Regions from separate parts of the Arthrobacter sp. sptzw32 genome, predicted to be linked through region 1. Evidence: riboswitches for the same ligand, from Rfam matches in the RefSeq annotation. Region 1 holds a riboswitch; the other holds the start of a gene.
What was found. A riboswitch is a leader RNA that binds a small molecule or an ion and turns the genes downstream of it on or off. The one in region 1 is predicted to bind cyclic di-AMP.

Region 1 (7,066 bases):
ACCGCCGAATACGGTCCGGACTACTGACCGGGCGTCCGGGCTAGGTTCCGGAGGCGAGCCGTTCCCGGAGGCCCGGCCATGCCGCCGCGAAACCGGGATGCAGCTCCTGGTGTTCCACATCAGCAAACGGAATCCACAGCAGTTCGATGCTCTCCGGATCGCTGATCACCGGATCAAACGGCTCCGTCACCAGCACCACCACGGTGGTGTAGGACCAGTAGCCCAGATCCAGCAACGACGTAAAGAGCACCTCGACGCTCTCCGGCGGCACCGCTGCTTCCTCAAACGCCTCACGCAGGGCGCCCGCTACGGCGTCCTCGCCTTCGTGCAGCGCCCCGCCCGGCAGTCCCCAGGTGCCGCCATTGTGGCTCCAGATGGCGCGGTGCTGCAGGAGCACGCCTTTGGCAGGGTCGTAGGCAAGCACCCCGGCGGCGCCGAATCTGCCCCAGTACCGGCCCCGTTCCCCTTCCACCCAGGCATCGCCGGGGTCGCGGGGGCCGGTGCGGACAGGCGGCGTGGAGGACTGTGTTGAAGCCGGGAAGTGATCCATCGCTCCAGTCTGACAGGTGGAGCGGCGCATCACACTGCGGCGCTACTGCCCGTTTCCGCGTTCGACGGCGAAATCACCGCCGGGATACATGACGGTTTCGTGGCCGTCGTCAAAGCGGACCAGGTATGGCGGGGTTCCGCCCTGGCCGCGGACTTCGAGGATCACCCCGTGCCGGTCCGTTGCACCGACGGTCCTTCCGTGAACGATGATCCTGTCGCCCTGTGCTGCCTCCATGGCTATCACCTCCAGCCCCAGATTACGACTGTCTGCCTCCGGGGAACAGGGCCGGAAAGGGCCAATCCGAACCGGCAGCATGGCAGGATTTCCCCATGCCGCTGAATCTTCTCCTGCTCGCCGATACCCACGTGCCCAAACGCGCCAGGGCGCTCCCCGCGCAGGTGTGGGCCGCCGTCGGGAATGCTGACGTGGTTTTCCACGCGGGCGACTGGGTGACGGTGGACCTGCTGGACGAGCTTGAGCGGCGAAGCCGGCGGCTGATCGGCGTGTACGGCAACAACGACGGCGCCGGCCTCCGCGCCAGGCTGCCCGAAACGGCAACCGCAACGCTTTACGGAGTCCGCTTCGCCATGGTGCACGAGACCGGCCCGGCGAAAGGCCGGGAGGCACGGTGCGGGGCGCTCTACCCGGATGCTGACGTGCTGGTCTTCGGGCACAGCCACATCCCGTGGGACACCACAGCCCCTGGAGGCCTGCGGCTGCTCAATCCCGGCTCACCTACAGACCGGCGCCGCCAGCCTGCCTGCACCTACATGACGGCGGCGGTGGACTCCGGCGGCATCACGGAGGTCAGGCTCGTCGAGGTTCAGCGGGACTGAACGGGGGCTGGGCCAGGAACACGGAGCGGGTTGGCAGGGACGGGCTGATTGCCTAGGCTGGAACGGTAAGCATGCTTAGCTTTCTCGTGTTCCACTCCGATCCAACAGGAGGACCACCATGACAGACCAGTACACCTTCCGCAATCCGGTCACCGCCTACGAGACAATTTCCCCGCCGAAGCAGGACCAGCCCGAACCCGGCCTGGACGCAGAGCTGGAACCCAAAGCGGACCTCGGTGAGAAAACCTACCGCGGTACCGGCCGGCTCGAAGGCAGGAAGGCAATCGTGACTGGCGCGGACTCCGGTATCGGTGCAGCCACAGCCATCGCCTTCGCCCGGGAAGGGGCCGACGTCGTCCTGTCCTACCTCCCGGAGGAGGAAGAGGACGCCGCCCGCATCGCAGGATTCATCGAAGCCGCCGGCCGCAAGGCCGTCAAGGTGCCCGGCGACCTGAAGGACCCGGTGCTTTGCCGTGAAGTGGTGGACACCGCCGTGGCCGTGCTGGGCGGAGTGGACATCCTGGTGAACAACGCCGGGAAGCAGGTGGCCCAGGAGGAGCTGACCGACATCACGGACGAGCAGTTCGACCACACCCTGAAGACGAACGTGTACGCCATGTTCTGGCTGACCAAGGCTGCCCTCCCACACATGCCGCCGGGCTCCACCATCATCAACACCACCTCCATCCAGGCTTACAACCCATCACCCACGCTGTTGGACTATGCCACCACCAAGGCCAGCATCAACAACTTCACCAAGGGACTGGCCCAGCAGCTCGCGCCCAAGGGCATCCGCGTCAATGCCGTAGCCCCCGGGCCCATCTGGACTCCGCTGCAGGTCAGCAGCGGCCAGCCCAAGGAGGAACTGCCGGAGTTCGGACAGTCCACTCCCCTGGGCCGTGCAGGCCAGCCGGCCGAGCTCGCCCCGGCGTATGTCTTCCTGGCCTCGCCGGAGTCAAGCTACGTCGTCGGGGAAACGCTGAACGTCAACGGCGGCAGCCCCTCGCCGTAGCCCGGCGCTGCCGGGTATGTTCGACGGCGATGCCCTGCGCAGGAAGCGCAGGCACCGCCGTCGGCTCTTTTGTTCGAAATTCTAGGTCGCGTCCTGGCCCGCCAGCAGCTCATCAGTCGCGGCGTCCGGCTGTCCGTCAAAAAACTTGGCCAGGACGGTCTTGAAGACGGTTTCGCCGGGTGCCGCGCGCAGGAACAGCGTCATGGACGAGTGCAGCTTCCGGGCATCGATGCCGCCCAGGATGTCCTCTGCGGTGCGGCCTGCATGGTTGGTAAGGGCCAGGGCGCAGTCGAGCAGCCGCGGGCCCAGCACCTCATGGTCCAGGTACTCCCGGGCTTCAGCGAGGGAGCTGATGGCGTACCGGCGGGACATGTCGCTCTGTCCCAGGCCGGCGAGCTGGGGAAAGATGAACCACATCCAGTGGCCGGACTTACTGCCCATCTGCAGTTCCGCCAGTGCCTGGTCGTACGTTCCGCCGCTGTCCTGGGCGTGGACGAATCGTTCAAGGTCAAAGGGTCCGTTCATGGGTGTCTCCTTGTGGTGGGGCTTCGGGTTCTGAATGGTGTTCAAGATAGTCCGCTGCGCGGCGCAACTGGCTGTCCGGGTCCGTCCGCCAGCGGGCGAGGACGACATTGGCACGTTGCCGCCCGTGTCCGTCAAGCCGTGCCAAAAACGGCGCCACAACATCGGCCAGCAGGGGGCCGGCCAGTTCTTGGGTCGCGGCAGTCCGCAGGAAGCCCTCAACCCGGGTCAGGTCCGTGTGGCGCAGGAGTGACACTTTGGACTGCAGCAGGACGACGGCGGCGAGGCGGCGTTCATATACGGCCCTTGAGCCGGGCCGTGGCTGGCCCCACAGCGCGGACGCGAGCTGCATAACGCCGTCGTGATCAAAATCCTTGAACTTGCGCAGGGCGTCGCGGACCGTTCCCCGGACAGCGCCCACTGAAGAACCGTAGGAGGCCAACCGACCGCCGAGCCGGGCCTCGACGTCGTCCGCCCGGTACCAGGAGCCCTCATTCTGCAGGGTGCGGTCAATAAATGCGGCGGCAGCCGCCACCTGCTCCCTGCCGCTGGTCATCGGCGGCCTGCCGCGGCGTGCCGGATGCAGAACGGCGTCCACGGCCTTGCCTCCAGCCTGCCCTCGGCAATGGCTTCACCGCAGACGGCGCAGGTGCCGTAGGTGCCGGCGGCGATCCTGGCCAGGGCTGCGTCTACCTGGTGGAGCCCGGCACTGCTCTGCTGCAGCAGGGCCGAAGCCTGGGACAGCTCGAAGGCGATGGTGGCGCCTTCGGGGTCATGCTCGTCATCCACATTCGAGTCCTGCCGGGCCGAGTTTGCCGAGGCGATGTCCTCGCGGAGGGCCGGGAGGAGAGCAATTTTGCGCTCCCGCTCCTCCTCCAGCAGGATCCGGAACCTTTCGTAGTCAGGCATGGCAAAAGCCTACGCGGGGTCAGTGCCTGTTCCCCGTCACCGGAGCAGTTCCAGGCCGTGCCTGCCACGCTGGGCCCCGGTTGCCTGGCCGAATTCCGGAGCCTTCCTTCCAGCCCGATATCCTCCTGCCGCGGAATCCCAGGGCGGCCTGTTTCACGCCGAGGTTATAGGTCTGTGACAAAGAACACGAGCCACATCTCCGGCGCGCCTATCTCGCAAGGTCAGGCTGGGGTGCTGCAACCCTCCAGTCGTTTGCGGAATGCGGTAGAAGCACCTCGTATGTTACCCAAACGTGACAATGGGGCCCCGCACGGGTTAGGGTCTTCAGGTGTCCCTCCCAGACGGGACATTCCCCTCAGTATGCCGAGCCCTGCCACTGACCCGGGAACCAACGCTCTTCAGCTGGCAGGGACGGGGGAACCAAGTTTCCGCGGCCTCATATGAGGCCTTGGGGTTAAGTCGATAGCACCTCCGCTTTTTCCGGATGTGCTCCCGGCCGGGTATCTCCAACCCGAACCCGACAGCTCACCCCGCAGGCATGGGAGAGGCGATCAACCGTGTCAAAAAATTCCATCACCGCCCGTCACCGCGCGACTCCGGCCCGCTCAATCGCGCTCCAGGGTTTGGCTGTGTCAGTCAAGTCCCTTGGCCGCCCGGCGCTCGCCGTTGCAGCAGCATCCGGCATTGCCTTCGGTGTCGGCGCCCCGGCCCACGCAGGCGTAACCGGTCCGGACACCACCGAGACCACTAACACCCAGGCTTACGCAGCACCGGCTGCTGCAGTGGCCGCCCCGGCAGCAGCCGCAGCCAACGTCCACACTGTTGTTTCCGGCGATACCCTCGGTGCCATCGCGGCAGCCCACGGCGTAGCCCTGAACGACGTCCTGGCTGCCAACGGCCTGGCGATCACCGCCATCATCTACCCCGGCGACCAGATCCAGATCCCCGGTGCCGGCTCCGCTGCAGTTGCTCCGGCCGCCGCCCCGGCTCCCGCCAAGGCTGCCGCTCCTGCCAACACCGGCATGAACCTGTCCTACGCCTCCACGGCTGCCGTACCTGCTCCGGCTGCACCTGCCCCGGCAGCTCCCGCAGCCACCGGCACGGGCACCGGCGCAGCCATTCTGGCCAACGCCTACGGCCAGCTGGGCGTCCAGCAGGACTGCACCGCCATGGTGGAGAAGGCACTCCGCGCAGTTGGCAAGAGCGTTGGCGACCTCGCTCCCGGCCAGTTCTACCAGTACGGCACCACCGTTGCCACCCCGGCTCCCGGTGACCTGGTTATCACCGCAGGCCACGTTGGCGTCTTCGCCGGCAACGGCCAGGTTGTCAGCGGCGGCGTGGACGGCTTCAAGACCGAGGTCCACTCCATCAGCTGGCTCGGCGGCGCTTCCTTCGTCCGCGTAGCGTAGTCACACCACCCGAACAGGGGCGGCAGACGGGATTAATCCTGGCTGCCGCCCCTGTTTTGTTTCATCGGGTCTCCCCTGGTTCCGGCACCAGGTGGGGATTTTCAGGTCCCGCAGAAGGTCTGGTAGCTGCCGAAGTCCTCCGGCGCTCCTTCGGCATAGCGTTCCAGCCCGGGCCTCTCACTGAACGGGGCACTGACCACGTCCAGGAGCCGGGTAAAGGGATCAAGGTCTCCCCCCGTTGCTGCGGCGAGCGCTTCCTCCACCAAATGGTTGCGCGGGATGTAGGCGGGATTGACCGTGTCCATCAGGTCCCCGTCCGGTTGCAAGGCGCGCCACCGCCCGGCCCAGGCATCGAAGGCCGCCAGGTCAAGAACCATTCCGCGGGCGGGGCGGTCGTTGCCCCTGGCCGCGTGCGAGAGGTTGCGGAAAAAGGACGTGTAGTCGATCGGTCCGTCCTTCAGCAGGGCCACCAGCCCGTCCACCAGCTCCGAGGCCTCTTCGGCCTCCGCGCTTCCGGCCGGGGCTTCCGCCAGGCCGAGTTTGGTTTTCATGCCGGCGAACCAGGCGTCACTGTATTGCCGGCGGAACTTGCCAAGTGCTTCCACCGCTGGGGCAACGGCCTGTTCCTGGTCTTCATGGAAGAGTGGCAGCATGGCCTCGGCCAGGCGGGCCAGATTCCATTCCGCGATAACCGGCTGGTTGGCGTAGGCGTAGCGCCCGCCCACATCGATGGAGCTGTACACCGCGGCCGGGTTGAAGGCGTCCATGAAAGCGCAGGGCCCATAATCGATGGTTTCCCCGGAGATGGTCATGTTGTCCGTGTTCATCACGCCGTGGACGAATCCCACCAGCATCCACTGGGCCACCAGTTCCGCCTGGGTGGACACCACTGCTTCGAAGAGCGCCAGGTACGGGTTTTCGGCGTTTGCGGCCTGGGGGTGGTGCCGGCTGATCGCATGGTCCGCCAGGCGGCGCAGGAGGTCCATGTTTTCGGTGGCCCGTGCGTACTGGAAGCTCCCCACGCGCAGATGGCTGCTGGCCACCCGTGTCAGTACCGCCCCTGGAAGCATGGTCTCCCTGCGCACCGGCCGGCCAGTGGCCACGACGGCAAGGGAGCGCGTTGAGGGGATGCCGAGTGCGTGCATCGCCTCACTGATGAGGTACTCGCGCAGCATGGGTCCGACGACGGCCCGCCCGTCCCCGGCACGGGCGAAGGGAGTGCGGCCCGACCCTTTCAGGTGGATGTCCCGCAGCCGGCCGTCCGGGCCCGTCAGCTCACCTAGCAGGAGTGCGCGGCCGTCGCCGAGCAGGGGCGAGTAGCCGCCGAACTGGTGGCCGGCGTAGGCCTGGGCCACCGGCGTCGATCCTTCCGGAACGTGGTTTCCGAGGAGGAGGCGTACGCCCTCCGCGGACCGAAGGTATTCCGGATCGAGTCCCAGATCCCCTGCCAGCGCATCATTGAGAACCAGCAGCTTTGGATCAGGTGCTTCCTCTGCCTGCCAGGGAACCGCCAGCTCGGGCAGTTCCCGGGCAAAGCGTCCGTCCAAAGCGACAGTTGTTTCTGCAGCAGCTGTCATGTGTTAAGCCTTTCCTCGTGGTTCGTTCTCCGGTTTATCAGCCATGTGACAAACCAGAGCACAACGCCGATGGCCATCAGACCGCCGGCAATTTGGTACTGGATGACGTTCCTGCCCACCCATGGGCCGGCAAGGAAAGCGCACAGCAGGGCCGCCACCAGCGGCAACTGCCCGGGCGAGGTGAAGAACACCTTGCGGTTGGGGTCCCGCTTGCGGCGCAGTACAAGGCAGGCAACGTTTACTACCGTGAA
Region 2 (7,066 bases), on a different contig from region 1:
GCCACAGCAGCGGCCGGGCCTGCAAACTCGGGTTGCTCCCGGCATGAGAGCACGCCTGCGGGAAGTGCACCTGGGTCCGGGCCAACAATCACTGTACGGAAGGCCCCGGAGGCCGCGGCCAGTGACTGCTGCAGGAGGGTTGCACCTTGGAAGACGAGCCCTTGCTTCGGTACTCCGCCCAGCCGTGATGACCGGCCGCCGGCCAGGATCAAGGCATTGAAATCCGACCCGTTTTGCTCCATTCCCCCAGCCTAGCCCGGGGCAACGGACGCCGTCCGACACTGGTGCTACGCAGCGCGTTCGGGCAGCAGGAACGGGTCCCAGGCGGGCGTCGGCTTCTCGAGTTCCTTGATCTGCCAGATGGTCCCATGCGGAGGCTCCGGAACGAACCTCAGCTTCCAGCCCATTTCCGCCGGGGTGTGGTCGCCCTTGACGTTGTTGCATTTCAAGCAGGCAGCCACCAGGTTTTCCCAGGACTCCGCACCTCCGCGGGACTTTGGTTGAACGTGGTCGATGGTGTGCGCAGCTTTACCGCAGTAAGCACACTTGTGCCCGTCACGCCGGAGCACTCCGCGTCGGCTAACGGCCGTGGACTGGTTGTATCTGGGGCGTATGTAGCGGTTCAGGAGGATCACGGACGGGCGGCCCAGAATCTCCTGGGGACCCACGACGGGATCGTCCCCCTCAGCCACAACGCTCGCCTTGCCCGTGAGCACAAGCACCAGCGCCCGGCGGAAAGTAATAACCGCCAGCGGTTCATATCCAGCATTCAGAACGAGAGTGCGCATGCACGTACCTCTTCACGGCCGCACCCGTCAGGGGCACGAGGGCCGGCTGCCCTCGGCATGTCCGGGCTATGGATCGACACCACAAGAGTAAACAAAGAAGTGCACTATCAGCTAATCGCTGAAGCCGGAGGCAGCCGTGTCCGAACCAAAATAGGCGCGGGACCCGCAAACCCTCCGGGTTAACTGACAGAACCCCCGCCGGAAGGGCAGGGGTCCTGTCTGGATTTCGTCAGCTATGCAAAACGTGGCGGAAAGTGTCAGTTGACGCGGATGAACACCGGGCCGGAGCCTACGTTGGCGCTGAAGACAACAGTCTGGTTGCCGTTGTAGCCACCGTGGACGGCCTGGCCGTTGCCGGCGTAAACGGCGATGTGCGCCATGCCGGAACCACCGTTGGCGTAGTAGATGAGGTCGCCCGGCTGAGCCTCTGCAGCGCTGACCGTACGGCCCAGGGAAAGGTAGCCTGCCGGCCAGTCGTGGAAGTTGATGCCCACGGCAGCCAGGGAGTTGGTAACCAGCATGGTGCAGTCCTGCATAACGCCGAGCTGTGCGTAGGCGGCGGACAGGATCGCCGCACCCTTGCCGCTTGCCGGTGCAGAAACGGCGGGCGCGGCTGCTGCCGGAGCGGCTGCTGCCGGCGCCGTGGCGGTCACCTTGGCGACAGCGGCAGTCCGTGTGGCGGGAGCAGGAGCCGGAGCGGCTTTCTGAACCTCAGCTTCTGCCTCGACTTCGGGCTCGGGGGCTTCCACTACGGGGGCCGGGGTGGTGGTTACAGCCGGCTTCTCGAAGGAGATGGCGATGGTGGAAGCAGCCGAAATCGGAGCCTCAACGGTTGATTCAACTTCCAGGGTGGAAGCCGGAGCGGAATCACGCTGGACGTTGGCGTCAGCAGCGTTGGCTGCCAGGCCGCTGGTCAGGACAAGGCCGGAAGCCGCTGCGATAACAGCCGCCTGGCGTCCTACGCCGCCGGCGTTGTCGCCGACAGCTTTGGCAATGATGGCGAGCGAGTTGGTTTTGGTGACCTCGGCGCGGTGCCGTGCGGTTGCACGAGTAGTCATCAGTTCTCTCTTTCGTTTTCCTTCGAACCGCATGTAGGCAGCCAAAGGGGACTGGACGTGCCGGCATCTTGGGGGTACGCCGGCACGCCCTGAACGGGGATGTGTGATTTAGCGAAAAGCGTGTTTGGGCAAAGAAAAAGCTCTTGGACCGTAAGGTCGAAGAACTAGTTCATGGTGAAGAACGCGGAGGAGCCGGTAGCGGCTACCGAGTGCAGCAGCGTTCCCTGGGAGGGGTTCAGGGCGCTGATCATCATGCCGTTGCCGACGTAGATGCCAACGTGCGCTCCGCCGTTCTGCATAACAAGGTCACCGGGCTGCGGCGTGGACGTGGGCTTCATTGCAGTCCATGCGTTCACGCGGGGGATGCTGATGCCGGCCTGGGCGTAGACCCACTGGGTGAAGCCGGAGCAGTCCCAGCCATTGGGGGTGGTGCCGCCCCAGACGTACGGGCTGCCGATGCCGGTGTAAGCGATGGCCGCGATGCCCGAGCTGGCCGCGGATGCGACGGGCTCGGCGATCTTCTTTGCTGCTGCTGTGGTGGCAGTCGCCGCAGTGGGGGCAGTTGACGCGGTCGCTGCAGTCGATGCGGCGGGGGCGTCCTCGTCATCGGAGGTTGACTGGACTGTCACAGGCTCCACAACAGGAGCGGCGATGGTGGTCACAACCGGCCGTTCGAAGGAAACGGTAGCCGTGGGTGCCGCGGTGACGGCAAGGGCGGGCTGCGCGGATCCGGACTCGGTGGAAGCGGAGATACCAGCAGTGGTATCTGCTGCATTGGCTGGCAGGCCCATGGTCAGGATGAGGCCGGATGCAGCAGCGATGACTGCAGCCTGGCGACCTACTGTCCCGGCATTGGCACTAACAGCCTTGGACATGGAGTCCAGGGCGTTGGTACGAACCGGTTGCGCGCGGTGGCGCGCCGAATTATGGCGTGAAGACACGAAGGTAGCCTCTCCCAATGCCTGCGAGGTGAGCTGTCGGATTCGGATGGGAGTCACCCGGCCGCGCGGCTTCCTGGGAAGCTTTTGCGACTTAACCCCAAGGCCTTCGAAACTAAAGGCCACAATTGGTTCCCCCGCCCCTGCCAGACGATGAAATGCGAACGGACCTTGAGCGGTGGCAGAGTTAGGCAATCCGCACAAGAGCGTCAACTTCGGAAAAGTTGACGCGAGTTAGACGGTACAGCAGTTTTGCGTGAATGTCACATTCAGGTCACGGCAGGTCAAGATGATTTGATAGCAAGCGGTCACTTGACTAGAGCCAGCTGGTGGGGTCGACGACCTCACCGTTGACCTGGACCTCAAAGTGCAGGTGGCAGCCGGTGGAGGCACCTGTGGTCCCGCTGAGGGCTACAACGTCTCCGCGGGAAACTGTCTGCCCCTCCTTCACGCTGAAGGAGGAGAGGTGGTTGTACGTGGTTTCCAGGCCGTTGCCGTGGTCCACTACAACGCGGTTGCCGCCACCGTACTCGTGCCAGCCGGCGAAGGTAACAGTTCCCGTGGCCGCAGCCAGGACGGATGTGCCGCACTGGGCCACATAGTCCTGCCCGCGGTGGAAGTCGCCGGAGCCTCCCGTGATCGGGCTGACGCGGTAGCCGAACGGCGAAGCAGTGGTCAAGGCAGCGAGTGGGGCACCGAGGCTTCCCGTGGAAGCAGCGCGGGTTACGGCGCCGGCAGACTGGGCGCTGAGCAGCTGCTTCAGCTTTCCGTCCGGGTCCGCCTGGGTGACTACAGCGGAACGGCTGAAGTCAATCGCGGCCCCGGCTTCTGCGGTGATCTGGGGCTGCGGGGCAACAGCTGACGCGGCAACGGCAGAGGATCCCAAGGTATCGGTGGCCATGACGGGACTGGTGGCCGGTACGGTCACGGTGAGTACCAGTCCGGTGGCGGCAAGTGCCACGCCGGCCTTTTGGCCGATGCCGCTGGCTGCAGCGAATTCGGTGACCTGACGGAAGGGACCCCGACGCCGGCGAGCATCACGGTGCGGATCGCGGGGGCGTTCCGAGGTGATGACTTCGACAACGCGCGGTGTCGAAGCAGGGACCGGCGCGCGGCGGCGTCCCCTGGAATTGTGCATGGTCAAGAAGGGTCCTCTCTGGAAAGCCTGCGAAGTTAGCTGTCGGATTCGGGTCAGAGAGTGCAAAGACCCGGTCCGCCGTAAGCAAGCTTCGGCACAGAGATATCCCGGAGGAATCCTTCACTGGAAGAGGCTTGCTGCTGACGGACTTAACCCCAAGGCAGTCCCCCGGCTGCCGCTTGTGGTTCCCCCGCCTCTGCCAGTTACGACTCGTGCTCCTGATCCGCTGGCAGAGCTCGGCTCCGGATCAGGTAACGCTTTAATATCAACTTCAGTTCAACTATAGAGGCAAAAGGGGCAAAGTAACAATTCCGTTATCTTTGCGTAAGCCACTTCACATGGGGTAGGGCACCCGACGGGGATTCTCAGGCGAGGGCCACGAACACGTGGGCCGCTACCTCCGGCGGCAGCTCGAGCGCCCCTTCGATGCCCGGGACCCGGACGGAGATGTAATCACCCACCCGTTCCAGGGACACAGCAGCGCCAGGCCGGATGCCGCCCTCGTCAAGCTGCGAGAGCAGCTCAGGCTCCACCTGGATGGGTTCAGCAAGCCGGCTGATGGTGACAACAGAGGCAGAGCCGTAGGACTTCATCGCCTCCAGAAGGCTGACAGCCCCGTCGCCAAAACCAAGGGAAGGCATGCCGCCCAGCGCGGCCAGCCCGGGGATGGGGTTTCCGTACGGAGACTTGGTGGGGTGGTCGAGCATCTCGTAGATGCGCCGTTCCACCCGCTCGCTCATCACGTGCTCCCAGCGGCAGGCCTCGTCATGGACGTAGGCCCAGTCCAGTCCGATCACGTCGGCGAGGAGCCGCTCAGCCAGGCGGTGCTTGCGCATGACTTCGGTGGCGCGCTTACGGCCGGTCTCAGTGAGCTCCAGGTGGCGGTCGCCGGAAACCACCACGAGGCCGTCCCGCTCCATCCGTCCAATGGTCTGGGAAACGGTGGGTCCGGAGTGGCGAAGCCGTTCGGCGATACGCGCACGCAGGGCAACGATGTTCTCTTCCTCGAGCTCCAGAATGGTCCGAAGGTACATCTCCGTAGTATCAATCAGATCCGTCATCCAGCTCAGCTCCTCGAGCGCAGTACCTTGCGTTGTCCCACCGTATCGCCTTCAACTGCGACGTAGTCCGTGGAAAAGCTTAGCCTATTTTGACTTTGTCCGATTAGTTGCGGCGGGCTGTGTGACCGTCTCATTGACTGGACTATGACGGCTCCGGTTCCCGCCCCAACAGTCCCACAGGGCAGAATGAGGGAGGCCCTGGTTGCAGCTGTCACCGGCTGCCGGCCACCAGCACCCGTCCGGACCAAAGCCGTGTCCACGCCGAAATTGGAGCACCTGTGAGCGAACCCAGCATCACTATTCCCGCCGACCTCCTGCCCCGGGACGGACGGTTCGGCGCAGGGCCGTCCAAGGTCAGACCGGAGCAGATTGATGCCCTGTCCGCGGCCGCGAAAAACATCCTGGGTACGTCCCACCGGCAGGCCCCGGTCAAGAACCTCGTTGGCTCCGTCCGCGAGGGCCTCAGCCAGTTCTTCCAGGCCCCGCAAGGGTACGAAGTTGTACTCGGCGTCGGCGGCTCCACAGCGTTCTGGGACATTGCCAGCTTCGGCCTTGTGGAAAAGAAAGCCCAGCACTTGTCCTTCGGCGAGTTCGGATCGAAATTCGCAGCGGCTACCAACAAGGCGCCTTTCCTCGAGGCCTCTTCCATCATCAAGTCCGAGCCCGGCACCCGCCCCTCCGCCCAGGCCGAAGCCGGTGTAGACGTCTACGCCTGGCCCCAGAACGAGACCAGCACCGGCGTCGCAGCCCCCGTGCAGCGTGTCGATGGGGTGGACGAGGGCTCACTGGTGCTTGTGGACGCAACGTCCGCAGCGGGTGGACTGGATGTGGACGTTGCACAGAGTGATGTCTACTATTTCGCTCCGCAGAAAAACTTTGCCTCCGACGGCGGGCTCTGGCTTGGCCTGTTCTCCCCCGCCGCACTGGAACGGGCGGCGCGGATCAGGTCCAGCGGCCGCTGGATTCCCGATTTCCTGGATTTGCAAACCGCCATCGACAACTCGCGCCTGAACCAGACCTACAACACCCCGTCGCTGTCCACCCTGGTAACGCTGGACGCGCAGGTGCAGTGGTTGAACTCCAACGGTGGTTTGGATTTCGCTTCTGCCCGCACAGCTGATTCTGCCGGACGCATCTACAGCTGGGCCGAGGCGTCGGAATTCGCCACCCCTTTCGTCACCAACCCGGATGAGCGTTCCAACGTCATCGCAACCATTGACTTCGATGAGTCTGTTGACGCCACCGTGGTTGCCAAGGTCCTGAGGGCCAATGGAATTGTGGACACGGAGCCGTACCGCAAGCTCGGCCGAAACCAACTGCGCATCGCGACGTTCGTGGCGATCGAGCCGGCAGATGTTTCCGCCCTTCTCGCCAGCATCGACTACGTCGTGGGCGAACTGCGCAAGTGAATCGTGCTGCGTCGCGAAACGGGGCTGCGCCAGAAGCCCAAATAATTTAACACCTATTGGTTAAGTACGACGGCGCCGCCCGGGTTTCCCGGTCGGCGCCGTTGGTGCGTCGGAGCTGGTCACTCAGCCCGCGTTCGCGTGACTTTGAGCCTTAGTGCCTTCCGGCGTCGTGGTCGAAGGGCTGCGCCGGGGCCTCAGCGTCCTGCTCTTCCCCCTGCTGCCGTTCGCCGTCCTGTGCTTCGCCGGACTGCGCTTCGCCGTCCTGTGCTTCGCCGGACTGCGCTTCGCCCAGGCCGACAGCATCCAGGGAAGCGGCAACGCCCTCGGCAGGTTCACCGGAAAAAGGTTCAGTGGGGTCAGGTTCAGTGGAGGCAGCGCCCGCTGTCCAATCGGGAACCGCAACAGTTTCAGGCGCCTCCGCCGCTGTTTCAAAGACGTGCTGTTCGGCTGTTTCCGGTTCCGGTTCCTGCTCATCCTCGGGCCGGACGCGTTCCGCCCACGGCACCCATTCCGGCGCGAGGATGGATTCCTCGGACGGCAGGAGGCCGAGCTCGTTGACTGTGACTACTTTGGACCGGGAGTTCCGTGTCAGCACGGCGAACCACTGCCAACCGACGTAACCGGGCAGCCTGCATTCAAAGAGGTGGGTTACCAGCCGGTCGCCTTCGCTTTTA

Region 2: it holds a riboswitch for cyclic di-AMP, as region 1 does, so the genes downstream of both, AC5RVN_RS16635 (M23 family metallopeptidase) here and AC5RVN_RS03950 (LysM peptidoglycan-binding domain-containing protein) in region 1, are expected to answer to the same signal.

Annotation. Positions count from the first base shown of each region.
Region 1 is NZ_JBNHEZ010000002.1:89,342-96,407, reverse strand. Features, by position in the region: gene AC5RVN_RS03990 (endonuclease/exonuclease/phosphatase family protein) at 1-27, shown strand, start outside; gene AC5RVN_RS03985 (NUDIX domain-containing protein) at 41-550, opposite strand; gene AC5RVN_RS03980 (DUF1918 domain-containing protein) at 593-784, opposite strand; gene AC5RVN_RS03975 (metallophosphoesterase family protein) at 880-1,386, shown strand; gene AC5RVN_RS03970 (glucose 1-dehydrogenase) at 1,505-2,398, shown strand; gene AC5RVN_RS03965 (DUF1810 domain-containing protein) at 2,480-2,923, opposite strand; gene AC5RVN_RS03960 (DNA alkylation repair protein) at 2,907-3,476, opposite strand; gene AC5RVN_RS03955 (TraR/DksA family transcriptional regulator) at 3,473-3,829, opposite strand; cyclic di-AMP (ydaO/yuaA leader) riboswitch at 4,212-4,383, shown strand; gene AC5RVN_RS03950 (LysM peptidoglycan-binding domain-containing protein) at 4,387-5,238, shown strand; gene AC5RVN_RS03945 (protein adenylyltransferase SelO) at 5,340-6,815, opposite strand; gene AC5RVN_RS03940 (APC family permease) at 6,812-7,066, opposite strand, start outside.
Region 2 is NZ_JBNHEZ010000010.1:47,163-54,228, reverse strand. Features, by position in the region: gene mobA (molybdenum cofactor guanylyltransferase) at 1-242, opposite strand, end outside; gene AC5RVN_RS16650 (HNH endonuclease) at 288-788, opposite strand; gene AC5RVN_RS16645 (NlpC/P60 family protein) at 1,046-1,846, opposite strand; gene AC5RVN_RS16640 (C40 family peptidase) at 2,011-2,721, opposite strand; cyclic di-AMP (ydaO/yuaA leader) riboswitch at 2,792-2,972, opposite strand; gene AC5RVN_RS16635 (M23 family metallopeptidase) at 3,101-3,922, opposite strand; cyclic di-AMP (ydaO/yuaA leader) riboswitch at 3,932-4,143, opposite strand; gene AC5RVN_RS16630 (iron-dependent transcriptional repressor DtxR) at 4,288-4,983, opposite strand; gene serC (phosphoserine transaminase) at 5,262-6,392, shown strand; gene AC5RVN_RS16620 (DUF3027 domain-containing protein) at 6,544-7,066, opposite strand, start outside.